Regions from separate parts of the Sporolactobacillus pectinivorans genome, predicted to be linked through region 2. Evidence: a T-box and tRNA genes for the amino acid it is inferred to sense, from the RefSeq annotation. Region 2 holds a T-box; the other holds one or more tRNA genes.
The links. A T-box is a leader RNA that pairs with one kind of tRNA and senses whether it is charged. The one in region 2 lies ahead of tyrS (tyrosine--tRNA ligase), so its partner is inferred to be a tRNA-Tyr.
Positions count from the first base shown of each region.

Region 1: it has a tRNA-Tyr gene. The T-box ahead of tyrS (tyrosine--tRNA ligase) is inferred to sense a tRNA for this amino acid. The anticodon was not compared.

Region 1 is NZ_NXGA01000001.1:290,122-296,472, forward strand. It holds gene COP04_RS01500 (aspartyl-phosphate phosphatase Spo0E family protein) at 205-372, shown strand; gene COP04_RS01505 (TetR/AcrR family transcriptional regulator) at 601-1,242, shown strand; gene COP04_RS01510 (Acg family FMN-binding oxidoreductase) at 1,263-2,459, shown strand; tRNA gene COP04_RS01515 (tRNA-Ala) at 2,546-2,618, opposite strand; tRNA gene COP04_RS01520 (tRNA-Gly) at 2,625-2,699, opposite strand; tRNA gene COP04_RS01525 (tRNA-Leu) at 2,759-2,844, opposite strand; tRNA gene COP04_RS01530 (tRNA-Lys) at 2,851-2,926, opposite strand; tRNA gene COP04_RS01535 (tRNA-Tyr) at 2,946-3,030, opposite strand; tRNA gene COP04_RS01540 (tRNA-Thr) at 3,050-3,125, opposite strand; tRNA gene COP04_RS01545 (tRNA-Val) at 3,130-3,205, opposite strand; tRNA gene COP04_RS01550 (tRNA-Glu) at 3,210-3,281, opposite strand; gene COP04_RS19325 (hypothetical protein) at 3,765-3,926, opposite strand; gene COP04_RS01555 (AAC(3) family N-acetyltransferase) at 4,045-4,875, opposite strand; gene COP04_RS01560 (universal stress protein) at 5,021-5,446, opposite strand; gene COP04_RS01565 (DMT family transporter) at 5,886-6,351, shown strand, end outside.
Region 2 is NZ_NXGA01000001.1:1,729,537-1,735,887, reverse strand. It holds gene COP04_RS08275 (metallophosphoesterase family protein) at 1-643, shown strand, start outside; gene COP04_RS08270 (YtxH domain-containing protein) at 716-949, opposite strand; gene tyrS (tyrosine--tRNA ligase) at 1,142-2,392, opposite strand; T-box leader at 2,451-2,669, opposite strand; gene def (peptide deformylase) at 2,879-3,436, shown strand; gene COP04_RS08250 (queuosine precursor transporter) at 4,310-4,981, shown strand; gene queF (preQ(1) synthase) at 4,997-5,485, shown strand; gene queC (7-cyano-7-deazaguanine synthase QueC) at 5,524-6,237, shown strand.

The DNA of each region.
Region 1 (6,351 bases), 1.4 Mb from region 2:
TAGTTTAAATGTTCCATAATAAGGGTAATTGACTATTGAATTCAGCTCTGAAAGACGAATTGTTCCATTTATTCTTGCTTTTAGGGCACAAGATCGTTCCAACAATGTTGGGGATCCCAATCGCCTCTCCCTGCTTTTTTCTGCAGGGTACAGGCTGCCTTTATCATGGAATTTTCGACTTCAATAAAATTCGGAGGTGATTGAATGAACAAACAGCAATTAAGTTACAAAATCGAAAAAGTTCGCAGTCAACTGGTGCATGCCTCAAGCCATGAGCCGCTGTCTTCTGTAAAAATGCAACAGATAAGCCACCGCCTCGATCGTTTACTCAATAAATATGACCGGCTAAGCCAGCAGGATAAGGTGTATTGATTCGACACATTTTTCTCTGTCCTTGCCCACGACATAGTTAGTTCGAACGTCGCCGCGGTATCAAAAGATTAATCAGATTATACCATAACCCGCTGCAATTTTTTCATGATGGGCGGTCAGGATCAGCATTAATTTCTAGTGTTGACAGGAACAGAAAATTAATGAACAATAAGGTAAACTATCAGTTTACTTTGTTGTTCATTTTTTGTAGGGGGGTGCATACGAGCTATGAGCGCCGGAAAAGAAGCCGCAAAGGTGATGCGCAGAGAACAAATTATCGATGCCGCGGAAAAACTTTTTTTCACGAAAGGGTTCGAGCGCTCAACAATGGATGATGTTGCAGGAACAGCCCATTTCAGTAAGCGAACAGTATATGCCTATTTTTCAAGCAAAGAGCAGCTGAATTTCGAAGTCATGATCAGGGGCTACCGCCTGCTCATCGCCATGTTGAAAAAAGAAGAGCAGAAATGGGCGGAGGGGCACATCGACAGCAGACTGGAGCAGATGGCCATAGCGCTGTACACATTCAGCAAGGAATACCCCGGATACTTTTCTGCTATCTTTTCCTATGAAAATGCCGAGGCCGACTTTCAGGAGGATATTCCCGATCAGTCACTGAAAGAGTGCTACGCGCTTGGAGAGGAAGTTTTCGGCATGCTCACGAGGTTGATCCGGGAAGGCCAGGCCGGGGGGCTTTACAGAAAAGAACTGGACCCGGTTAAGGCAGCACTTGTCCTGTGGTCCTGCATGGACGGAATTTTCAATACTTCTAAAGTTAAGGCCGGGTACATTCAAAGCATGCATCACACTTCCCCGGACAGTGTTGTTGCTTATGCCCTTCAAATGTTAATCCGGTGCATAAAAAAATAAAACGGAGGTCCAGCTGTCCGATGAAAAAACGAGGAGTGAAAAAAACTTTGCTCTATACTTTGACCAGCCTCTTAGCCATTCTGTTTCTGGCTTTATCCGTTCTGTTTTTTGCCAGTGGCGCTTTTCTACCCAAAAAATATTTGGAACCTTGGGACAAAAATTATGCCAAAAAATTTGAAGATCCGCGGATCAGGCTTTCAGCTTACGGGCTGCTCGCCGCGAACGGCCACAACATGCAGCCATGGAAAATAAAACTGGATAAAAATGATCCGATGGTCTTTTATCTTTATGCCGACAGCAGCAGGATGACTAAGGAGGTAGATCCGTACTCCCGCCAGCTGATGGTTACTCAGGGCACCTTCCTGGATTATGTTGCAGTCGCTGGCCGTTCAACCGGCTATCCGGTGCGAATCTCGTTGTTTCCGAAGGGGAAGTACGACGAAACTAATCTTGTGAAAAGTATGAATACAAAACCCGTCGCAAAAATTACACTTGAAAAGGCCGCCCCACAGTTCAGTCCACTCCTCAGCACTCTGTATCTCCCGGACACGAACAGGGATCCTTATAAACCAGCGAAGCTGACCGAGAAACAGATCACGCAACTGGAACAGCTTTCAAAAGACCCTGCTCTATCCGTTAAACTTTACCAAGATAAGGCCAATGTCAGCCGATTAGGCGATTATGCAATGCAAGGGGCAGTTATTGAAGCAGGGGTTACGCGTGTGATGCAAGAGTCAGATAGAATTTTCCGTGCTAATGAGTATCAGAAGAATAAATACCGTTACGGTTATTCATTTGAAGGACAAGGAACTTCAGGTCCGATGATGTACTTGATGGAGGGCCTGATCACCCTTTTCCCATCCATGAATAACGATCAGGCAGCTTCCGATCTCTTCATCAAATCAACTCAGACATCTGTTGATCATACGCCGGCTTATGCCATGATTCTGTCAAAGGATAACAGCAGAGAAAGTCAGGTTAAAAGCGGCATGCTGTACAGCCGGCTGACGCTTGTTGCACACACGCTTGGACTCGCGGTTCAACCGCTGAGTCAGGTTCTGGAAGAATATCCGGAAATGAAAGGCCCCTATACAGGAATCCGCAGAGATTATGCAGCGAATGGCAGTACGATCCAAATGCTCGTCCGCATCGGCCAGCCGGAAAAGCAAGTGCCTTTAAGCATGAGACGCGATGTCATGGATCTGATCAGGAATTGAATTGCTGGTGGTATTGAAAGAAGAAGTGAAAAGCGGGGCGCCTGATCAAAACCAGACGCCCCGCAATTCGTATGTTACTTTGGAAGTGGAGCCTAGGAGGATCGAACTCCTGACCTCCTGCGTGCAAAGCAGGCGCTCTCCCAGCTGAGCTAAGGCCCCATAGAATGGAGCGGAAGACGGGATTCGAACCCGCGACCCCCACCATGGCAAGGTGATGTTCTACCACTGAACTACTTCCGCACACCAGTGCATCACAAATATAGAAGAGACACACCCATAAAAAAGCAAGAAAAAAATAATGCGGATGAGAGGACTTGAACCTCCACGCCCCGTAAAGGGCACTAGAACCTGAATCTAGCGCGTCTGCCAATTCCGCCACACCCGCAAAAAATGGTGGGCCATGAAGGTCTCGAACCTTCGACCCTCTGATTAAGAGTCAGATGCTCTACCAACTGAGCTAATGGCCCAAATAAATGGAAATTATAGTGGTGGAGGGAGAAGGTTTCGAACCTTCGAACCCTAAGGGAACGGATTTACAGTCCGTCGCGTTTAGCCTCTTCGCTATCCCTCCGCATAAACGTTTTTATCAATGGTGCCGGTCAGAGGACTTGAACCCCCAACCTACTGATTACAAGTCAGTTGCTCTACCAATTGAGCTAGGCCGGCGTAATGGTGGAGGATATAGGGCTCGAACCTATGACCCTCTGCTTGTAAGGCAGACGCTCTCCCAGCTGAGCTAATCCTCCAAAGTGACCCGTACGGGATTCGAACCCATGAACCCACCGTGAAAGGGTGGTGTCTTAACCGCTTGACGAACGGGCCATACCTTTTGTCGCAATCGACGTTCTTTATTATATACAGATTGGACAGCCTTGTAAAGCAAAACATAAAAACCTTTATATTCTGAATTATTAGGTTTTCATTTTCTCCTGTTCACTCTGAGCTGGAAGCCATTATTTGATCACAGATTTCCAGCACTGTTCCCCCAGAAAAAATGGGGCCTTTCTCATGGTTTTTCTGACGAATCTGCAGTGCAGGGCTACAGCCTAACCGATCCAAATGCAGCGACGGCTGAACGACATGCCCGGCAAAAACACTGTGGTCACTCCTGAACGCTTTGTAAATTTGAAACTCAGAAACTCACCTGACATTCCTTTCGCTAAGTAATAATCAAAGATAGGGGGCTGCTCTTTTTAATTGTCTCAAAATAAAAAGGATGGAAAACCATCGTTTCCATCCAGAATATGAATTCTTCTTTTAGTGTTCGACGACAAAATATCTTAAATGACAGGATCAGCACTTCTTTTAGCCCAGAAAAAGTTTTACATTGATAATAATGGAAACGGCAAGTGCACAATTAGTCAGAAGCAATTTTCGATTCAGACGAATTTCTGCCTTTTCTGCTCTTACCACTTCGTCATTCTCTATGCCTTCAGTTCCAGACCCCTTGGCTTCTCTGAGTTCCATTTTTACCAACTCCTATCCGGAATTAGTTTTTATCCTACCTTTAATTTCATCGTAAACGAAGCATATTGAATCACTGTTAGCTTTTTTTGTCATTTGTGTAAAGAGCTGCTTTACTACCTTATTTGGATCGATGTACCGGACCCTGTTTCAAAAAATTCGCAGTAAAGTCAACAATGGCACGCTGAGACATGAACAGGGAATCGGCCTGACCAATTTTCCCGATCTGCAGATTTTTTGTTTCTCTTGGATCTGTTTCAAAGGCATGTCCGATCTGTGAAAATCGCTCTTCATGGTAATCCCAGTCGCGGTAGCTCACCCAGCGGCGTTGCCCATTAAGGAGAATCGGACTTTGCCGAGTGATCATTTTCAATTTTTTCGAACAGCATTCACCCAGGTGCATGGACGTATTATTTCCATAACTCACACCGAGAAGAAGCACCCAGCCATTCAGCTGATAAATTTTTGCCAGCGGAGAATCCTGCCCCAGTCCATCGTCAAGGACGTGCCCGTCTACAATCTGGTCACAGGCTGCGCCCCATGCAGCAAAAGAATAAATCGGGTGGCTGCTTCTCCTCACTCCCGGAAATTTGCGAAAAGTTTCGGCAACTCTGCCCATTCCCAATGTCGGCGTTCGCTCCGGATCAAAAGGAGGCATTTCTTGATAAATCGCTTGCATCCATTTCTTGGGGACCGGTGGGTTTTCCCAGTCTATTGGATCTGAAACATCTGCACTGTGGGCTGGCATAATCAGGGTCCCAGCGGGGGTCAGAACCTCCTGTAGCGCTTCAATAACAGCAACAGGCCCACCGCATATCCATCCAATCCGGCTCATGGACGTATGAACAATCACAGTCATACCCTCTTTAAGCCCTAGCTGTCTCAAATCCCGGACCATCGTGGATCGGGTGACCGCTGTTTTCGTCCGTCTGATTGCGTCCCATTCCGTCATCACTCATCGTCCCTTTTTCTTTCATCAGCATCCGTTGTAAAATTACGAAATAAAAAAGGCACCCCGCTGAAATTAAAGCCGCTGTGGATGCCCTATTACACTGACTGTTAATCAGTCAGTGATTCAGTTCACCAATGACTTCCACTTACTTGATGATCAATACAGGCACTTTGGCACGTTGGACGACGCCGTGGCTGACACTGCCGAGAAATTCCTTTACACCACTCAGCCCCCTGCTGCCTATGATAATCAGATCATAACCATTGGACTCAGCAAATTCAAGAATCGTGCGGACAGGCTGTCCTTCCTGAACAAATGTATGTGTGCTGTTTGGAATCTGATCCAGCCATTCACTCGTTCTGGCAACCACTTCATTTCCGTATTTAAAAGTCGACTCGCGTACCTCTCTATAGACATCGCCGACAATGAATTGATTCGTCGGAACCGTAACCACATTAAAGACATCCAGAACCGTTTTTTCATCCAGCCGGGCAATTTCAATCCCTTTTTTCAACGCCTTCTTTGAAAGCTCCGAATCGTCATATGAAACCAGAATTTTAGAAAATAGCATAGCGATCACCCCGCCCTTTCCAATATTGCTGTCAGTTTATTCAAAACCGGAGAGCAAATAATGAATAATCACCATCCTGGAGATCTATTTCAGGAGGCGTGTTTGTGTGACTTAAGATGTTCTCAGATTTATCGACAGCTCTTACCTCTATTTTATAGCACATGGGCTGAATATGAAAGCCCTATCAGAAGTTAGCCGGGCTTTCACGTCTGTCCTAATTTTGACTATTTATTGACTTACCAGCAAAAATTTTTAAACTTTGGCTCTTTATCTCTTACCTTTTTTTAATATCTGCGCTATATTTATTAGTGTAGAAAAAAATGTTACATGTATTAGTTGTGAACGTTTTCATTTATTTTGGCAAGCCGGTCTTTCGCGGCATAATGATTAAAATAGCGATCAGATCACCTAAATCCGGTGAAAAATCGAGGTTTTGTAGATGAAGAAAGGGTATCTTTTTATCGCCTTTTCTACGCTGTTCTTTAGCACGATGGAAATTGCCATTAAGCTGGTGGCAACAGAATTCAATCCGATGCAGCTGAACTTTATACGTTTTCTGATTGGATCAATTATTCTGGCGCCTTTGGCTATCCGTCATTTGAAGGGAAGCGGATTTTCGCTCAACAGAAGCAGTATTCTGTACTTTCTTTTCTCAGGTTTTATGTGCGTTGTTGTCAGTATGACCTTCTTCCAGCTGGCGATCGTGTACGCTCAAGCGTCAACTGTGGCCATTTTGTTCAGCTGCAATGCCGTCTTTGTCATTCCTTTCGCGCATTTCTTTCTGAAAGAAAAACTGACGAAGCTGTCATTGCTTTCGCTGGTAATCAGTGTGGCAGGCATGTTGTTTATCGTCAATCCGGAAAATCTGACTAACGTCACCGGCATTATATTGTCGCTTGTGGCGG
Region 2 (6,351 bases):
CGATGCTTTTAACGCCTTGCTGGAAAAGGCAGAGTTTGATGCGTCCGAAGATCTTCTTTTTTTGTTAGGAGATTACGTGGATCGGGGACAAAATCCGAAAGCAATGGTCGCGAAAGCGCGTGAACTGGAAAAAAAAGGCGCGATCGTACTTAAAGGAAATCACGAGGATATGATGGAGAAAGCGCTCATTGGGCGAAAGACTGAATCTCTGGCTCATTGGGCTGCAAATGGAGGTGCGCAAACTTTGTCAAGCTATGGCCTTGATTTTAAATTCGTGTACCAGAATATTGAGAGCGACAGTCTGAAACTTCCTGATGAACTGCTAGACGATCTATCCTGGATTGAGCAGCTTAATGTTTATGCACAGACGGAACATTACATATTTGTCCATGCCGGCATCGATCCTGATAAAAAGATCGAGGACACGGATGAAGAAACTTTTTTATGGATCAGGGAACCCTTTTTCTCAGGATACCACGGCGATAAAATTGTCATTTTCGGCCATACCCCGACGATGAATCTTCAGCAATCCTGCGATATCTTCTTTGGAAAAAACAAGATCATAGGCATAGACGGAGGCAGTGTATTTGGCGGACAACTAAATTGTCTGGAACTCCCCTCAAAAGCCACTTTTTCTGTATGAACAAAAAAGCTCTTCCGGAAGAGAAATCGCTTCTCCGAAAGAGCCATGCATTTGTTCACGTCTCAGCAGTGTTCAGCTGTACGGTTCGTCATCTTTTTTAATCAGGCTTGAAGCCGTCTGCTTTACTTTGTCAACCCCGCTATTAAGCAGTTCCTTGATATGCAAATCCTGCCGTGTCTCTTCGCCGGATTTTGGAGCCAGCAGCAGCGCAGTAGCAGCTCCAATCAATCCGCCAATGACACCGCCGATAAAGAGTTCTTTAGCACCGGCGCAGTTGCATGTTTTTTCGCACTTCTCAGTACCCATCTTCCATTCCTCCTTGGATTTGCATCGTTGTGTCGATTTATCTTGTAATAAAGATGAAATTGGGTCAGGCACAGCTTTTTAAAAGTTTCAATCAACTGTGCAATCCTGTCATGAACAGTATAGCAATATACGGATTGCCCGTCTAACAATCGATCGCTATTTCACAAATCGCCGCGAAAATGATAAAAGGGATCAGTATTTAACGAGCGTATATTTTTTCTTCCCGCGCCGGATGATCATGTACAGGCCTTCGATCCGGTCCTGCTCGGTTAGCACATCGTCAAGCAGTGACCTGCGGACGCCGTTCACGTAGATCGCACCATTTCCGATATCTTCTCTCGCTTGCCTCTTAGAGGAACTTACACCTGCTGCCACAATCAGATCAACCAGTTTAACCGGTTCTCCTGATGCGGCTTCAAACGTCGGAAAAGCTCTGAATCCCTGACGTATTTCAGCAGCAGTCAATTGGGAAACATCTCCGCTGAAAAGCGCGTCGGTAATGTCTTCGGCTTCGACCAGCGCTTTTTCACCATGAACCAGCTTCGTCATTTCCCGGGCAAGTGTTTTTTGTGCTTTCCGCTCCTCAGGGTGCTCCCTTACTTCATCCGCAAGTGCTTCAATTTCATCCTTTGACAGGAATGTAAAGTACTTTAGATAATTAACGACATCATCATCGGAAGCGTTAAACCAGAACTGATACCATTCATACGGTGTTGTTTTTTCAGGATCAAGCCAAATCGCTCCACCCATCGACTTGCCAAACTTCGTGCCATCGCTCTTTGTAATCAGCGGAAATGTCAGACCAAATGCCGGTTCTTCGTGCCCTTTTCTTCGGATCAGTTCCAATCCGGCTGTGATATTCCCCCATTGGTCGCTTCCCCCGATCTCCAGCCTGCATCCTTCATTCTCGTACAAATTCAGATAATCGAATGACTGCAGGAGCATGTAGGAAAATTCGGTAAAAGAAATACCTGCTTCCATTCGGGACTGTACCGAATCTTTTGAAAGCATATAATTCAGCGGGAAATGTTTTCCAACATCCCGAAGAAAAGAAATGGCCGAAAGTGTGCCAAGCCACTGGCTGTTATTGAGATACGTCGCCTTCCCATGATCAAAGTCAAGGAAACGCGCCAATTGATTTTTCAGGCTCTCAGCAAAACCGTCTACCACTTCTTTCGTATTCAGCTGACGTTCCGTGGATCTTCCGCTCGGGTCACCGATCATGCCTGTGCCTCCGCCGACAAGTGCAATCGGATGATGGCCCGCCTTCTGCAAACGCATCATGATCACAATAATCAGCAAATTCCCGGCGTGAAGGCTATTGGCCGTCGGATCAAATCCGCAGTAAAAAGTTATAGGTTTTTTCAGTGCTTCCCTCAGGCCCTCTTCATCCGTTACCTGGTTAATCAGGCCCCGATATTTCAAATCATCAAGAATATCCATATTTTCTCACCTTTCTTCATTTGGTTTCCAGAATCAGGCAAAACAAAAAAGCCCTCCGACAAGGAGCGCTTTATGCACGGTACCATCCTTCTGACTGCTCGTCGGCAGCCACTTGATTGAATTAACGGCAAATCTGTTGCCGCCTTCCGCTACTGATCGTTCACGGAAGAAACTCAGAGAAGTAATTCGCAAAAACTGCCTGCTGCCGGCTCACACCACCCGCCGGTTCTCTGAAATGCTGACGCAGCTGCTACTGAAATCCCGTCATCGTCGATTACTGCTATTCTGGTAATAGTTATTCTGCCACGTTTTCCCCGAAGTGTCAAACAAAGAAAGGATTCCAGAAAAATTTTTTAAGCGAACAGCGGGAATTTAATTCGTTTCGGGCATAATCATAAACAAGTAAGCTCTTTTAATGATACACTATACTATATAATATATAATATAAAAAAGTTTTGGCTTTATGTTAAAGGAGTGTCATTTACTTTGATTACAATGGACGACATTATACGTGAGGGAAATCCGATACTCAGACAGGTTGCAAAGGAAGTTTCCCTGCCAGCAACCGATGAAGAGAAAGACACATTAAAAAACATGCTGGAGTTTCTTAAAAACAGCCAGGATGAAAAAATTGCAGAAAAATATCATCTCCGTGCCGGAATTGGCCTTGCGGCGCCTCAGCTGGCAATCAGTAAACGGATGATTGCCATTTTCTTAGATGATGACAATGGGAAACATTATGAGTACATGCTGTTTAATCCGAAAATTATCAGTGAATCAGTAGAGAATACTTTTCTTGAAGGCGGTGAAGGCTGTCTGTCCGTCGACCGCGAAGTGCCAGGTTACGTCCCACGTCATGCCCGTGTCAAGGTGAAGGCCTTTGACATTGACGGGAAACCGGTCACGCTCAGACTGAAGGGCTATCCGGGAATTGCAGTTCAGCATGAAATAGACCATCTGAATGGAATTCTGTTCTTTGACCATATCAACAAAGATGATCCGTTCACAATCCCTGATCATGTCGTGCAGCATGAGGAACTGTGAACCGCATGTGTCCAGGTAAATCTGCTGTTCAGGATAATCTCCTATCAAAGAACAGAACTCTTTAAAACAGTCTATGCTCGAAGAAGCAGGTCAGCCACATGAACCCGCTTTTTCGAGTTTTTTTACCGGTAGGGCCAAGCGCCGGAGCCAGTGCAATAATCATGCTGGCCAGCCCCGTATACAAACCCAGTTTGCATGAAGGAATCTTCGTTAAAATAATATAGAACATTAGCGGTGGCCTGTAGAGATCGCCTGCAGCAAGCGGCCAATAATTAATAGAAAAAAATCAGGTACCGCACCGCATAAAAATGTACCCACAATAAAATTCGTCACCGCAAAAAGAAATCACATACAGTTTTGAGTTTGAGGCGTTCTGGCAACAACCTGCTGACATAGCTTCTTTATCAGAGGCTCAATTTCTTCCATAAAATATATCGGAACTCAGACAGTTTTATCGGAACTCAGAAATCTCCGGTTCGCCTTTTGCGGGATCTTCCACTGTAAAGTCGTACCCCCAATCCGAGTGGAGTTTTCAAGCCATCGAAATGTTCTTGAAAATCTGTTGGATCATTTAGCCATACCTTAAGCCCTTTAAGAGCCCTACACATCAACGGATTGTAATCCACAGGTCTATTTTTTAAAATTTCCTAGAAAATAAGAAAAGCTGATATCCTAAAAGCCCAGTTTTTCGATCACTGCTTTGGTTACAGCTGCCGTCGATTGAGGATTTTGGCCTGTGATCAGCAACGAAAACAGCTCAGAAAAAGAAAGGCTTGCTCCTGAGAATAGAAGCCTCTATAATCAAGGAGTTACAGGCTGGCAGAGTTCGAAACCCTCCTCTGCCTTACAAAAAAAACTACGGGAGTGATCGATGTGAATTCATCTCAGTCAACTGTTTCTGTTCCTTTCAAACTAATTTTTCTGGCGATGGTGTTTGTTACCTGCCTGATCGCCGCAAATCTGGTCGCCTCCAAGTTTTTCTCCATCGGCGTTTTTTCCATGACCTCTGGGATCATTATTTATCCATTGACTTTTCTTGTACTAGACAGCATCACGGAATGCTGGGGCAGGCCGGTCGCCCAAAGAGTAGTATGGATTGGGCTTCTGGGCAACATTTTATTTATTCTGCTCTTGCAAGCGGCGATTCATTTGCCGCCCGCGTCTTTCTGGAAAAATGAACCGGCATTTACCAGTGCTCTCGGTGCGATGCCCCGGATCGTCATTGCTTCCCTCTGCGGCTACAGTGTCTCACAGACACTGGATATCATGATTTTCAGCGGATTAAAACGGCGCACGGAAGGCAGAATGCTTTGGTTGCGCAGCCTGATGAGTACGGCGATCAGCCAGCTGGCTGATTCGACCGTCTTTATGTTTGCCGGCTTTGCCGGCATCCTTCCGCTTTCGGCGATTGTAACGACCATCGGCACGGAATATATCCTGAAGTTCTCTTACGCGGTGATCGGCGTGCCATTCATCTATCTGGTTGTCCACTGGATCCGCGGTAGCAGAAATCATCAGCCGGTGGTGGCACTCAGCCGGGAATGAAGGGAGAGAGCATGAATGACAGATCGAACAAAAGAAAATTTGACATTGCTCCGAAATAAGGGAACGCAATATATTTTTGATTATGATCCCGGGCTGCTTGAAACGTTTCAAAATGCTCATCCGGACCGAGACTATTTCGTAAAATTCAATTTTCCGGAATTCACCAGTCTCTGTCCGATCACGCATCAGCCGGACTTTGCCACACTGTACGTCAGCTATGTCCCGGACACGCGCATGGTCGAAAGCAAATCACTGAAACTTTATTTTTTCAGTTTTCGCAACCATGGTGATTTTCATGAAGACTGCATTAACAAAATCGCCGATGATCTGATTCAGCTGATGAATCCGAAATATCTCGAAGTCTGGGGCAAATTTCTGCCGCGCGGCGGCATCAGCATTGATCCGTACGTCAATTATGGCAAGAAAGGGACGCGTTGGGAACAGGTCGCCTTTGACCGGCTGAGCCATCACGATATGTATCCAGAAAATGTTAATAATCGATAAAGAAGAAAATTGACAAATGAAAAGAGGATGTATGAACCATGGTTGAACGGGCAGTAGTCGTTCTGAGCGGCGGGCTCGATAGTGCGACATGCATGGGAATTGCCAGAAATAAAGGTTATGAAATTTATCCGATTACTTTCAGCTACGGGCAGCGGCATGCACGCGAGGTCGATCAGGCACGAAAAATTGCTGCTTACTTCGGCGTTAAGTCACATCGCGTTGTTTCCCTCGACTTCTTCAGACAGCTAGGTGGAAGCGCGCTGACCGATCCATCTATCGACGTTCCCCGCAATAAGGGCAGTGCGGACATCCCCGTAACCTACGTCCCGGCAAGGAATATGATTTTCCTGTCACTGGCCAGCGCATATGCCGAAGTTATTGGGGCGTCAACTATTTTCACCGGTGTCTCTTCGGTCGATTACAGCGGCTATCCGGATTGTAGGCCGAAATTTATCGAAAGTATGAATCGGACGATTAATCTCGCAACCCGTACCGGTGTCACCGACCACAGGCTAAAAATCGAAACACCGCTGATGCATTTGACAAAGAGTGAAACGATTAAATTGGGAACTCAATTACATGTGCCCTATGAACTGACCACATCGTGCTATAACGGAGGAGAAAAAGCGTGCGGCACCTGCGACAGCTGCCGGTTGCGGATTAAAGGATTCAAGGATGCCGGAATGATCGATCCGATCTCCTATGCGATTCCGATCTCCTATGCGATTCCGATCGACTGTGCTCAAAAATAAATGAGAATAGCAGAAAAGCAGTCTGCCAGGACTGCTTTTCTGCTTTACGTAGACTATGGACTTTTTGTCGCCGGGTCTTTTCAGGAAGTACTGCCGAACGAACGCTAAGTTGGG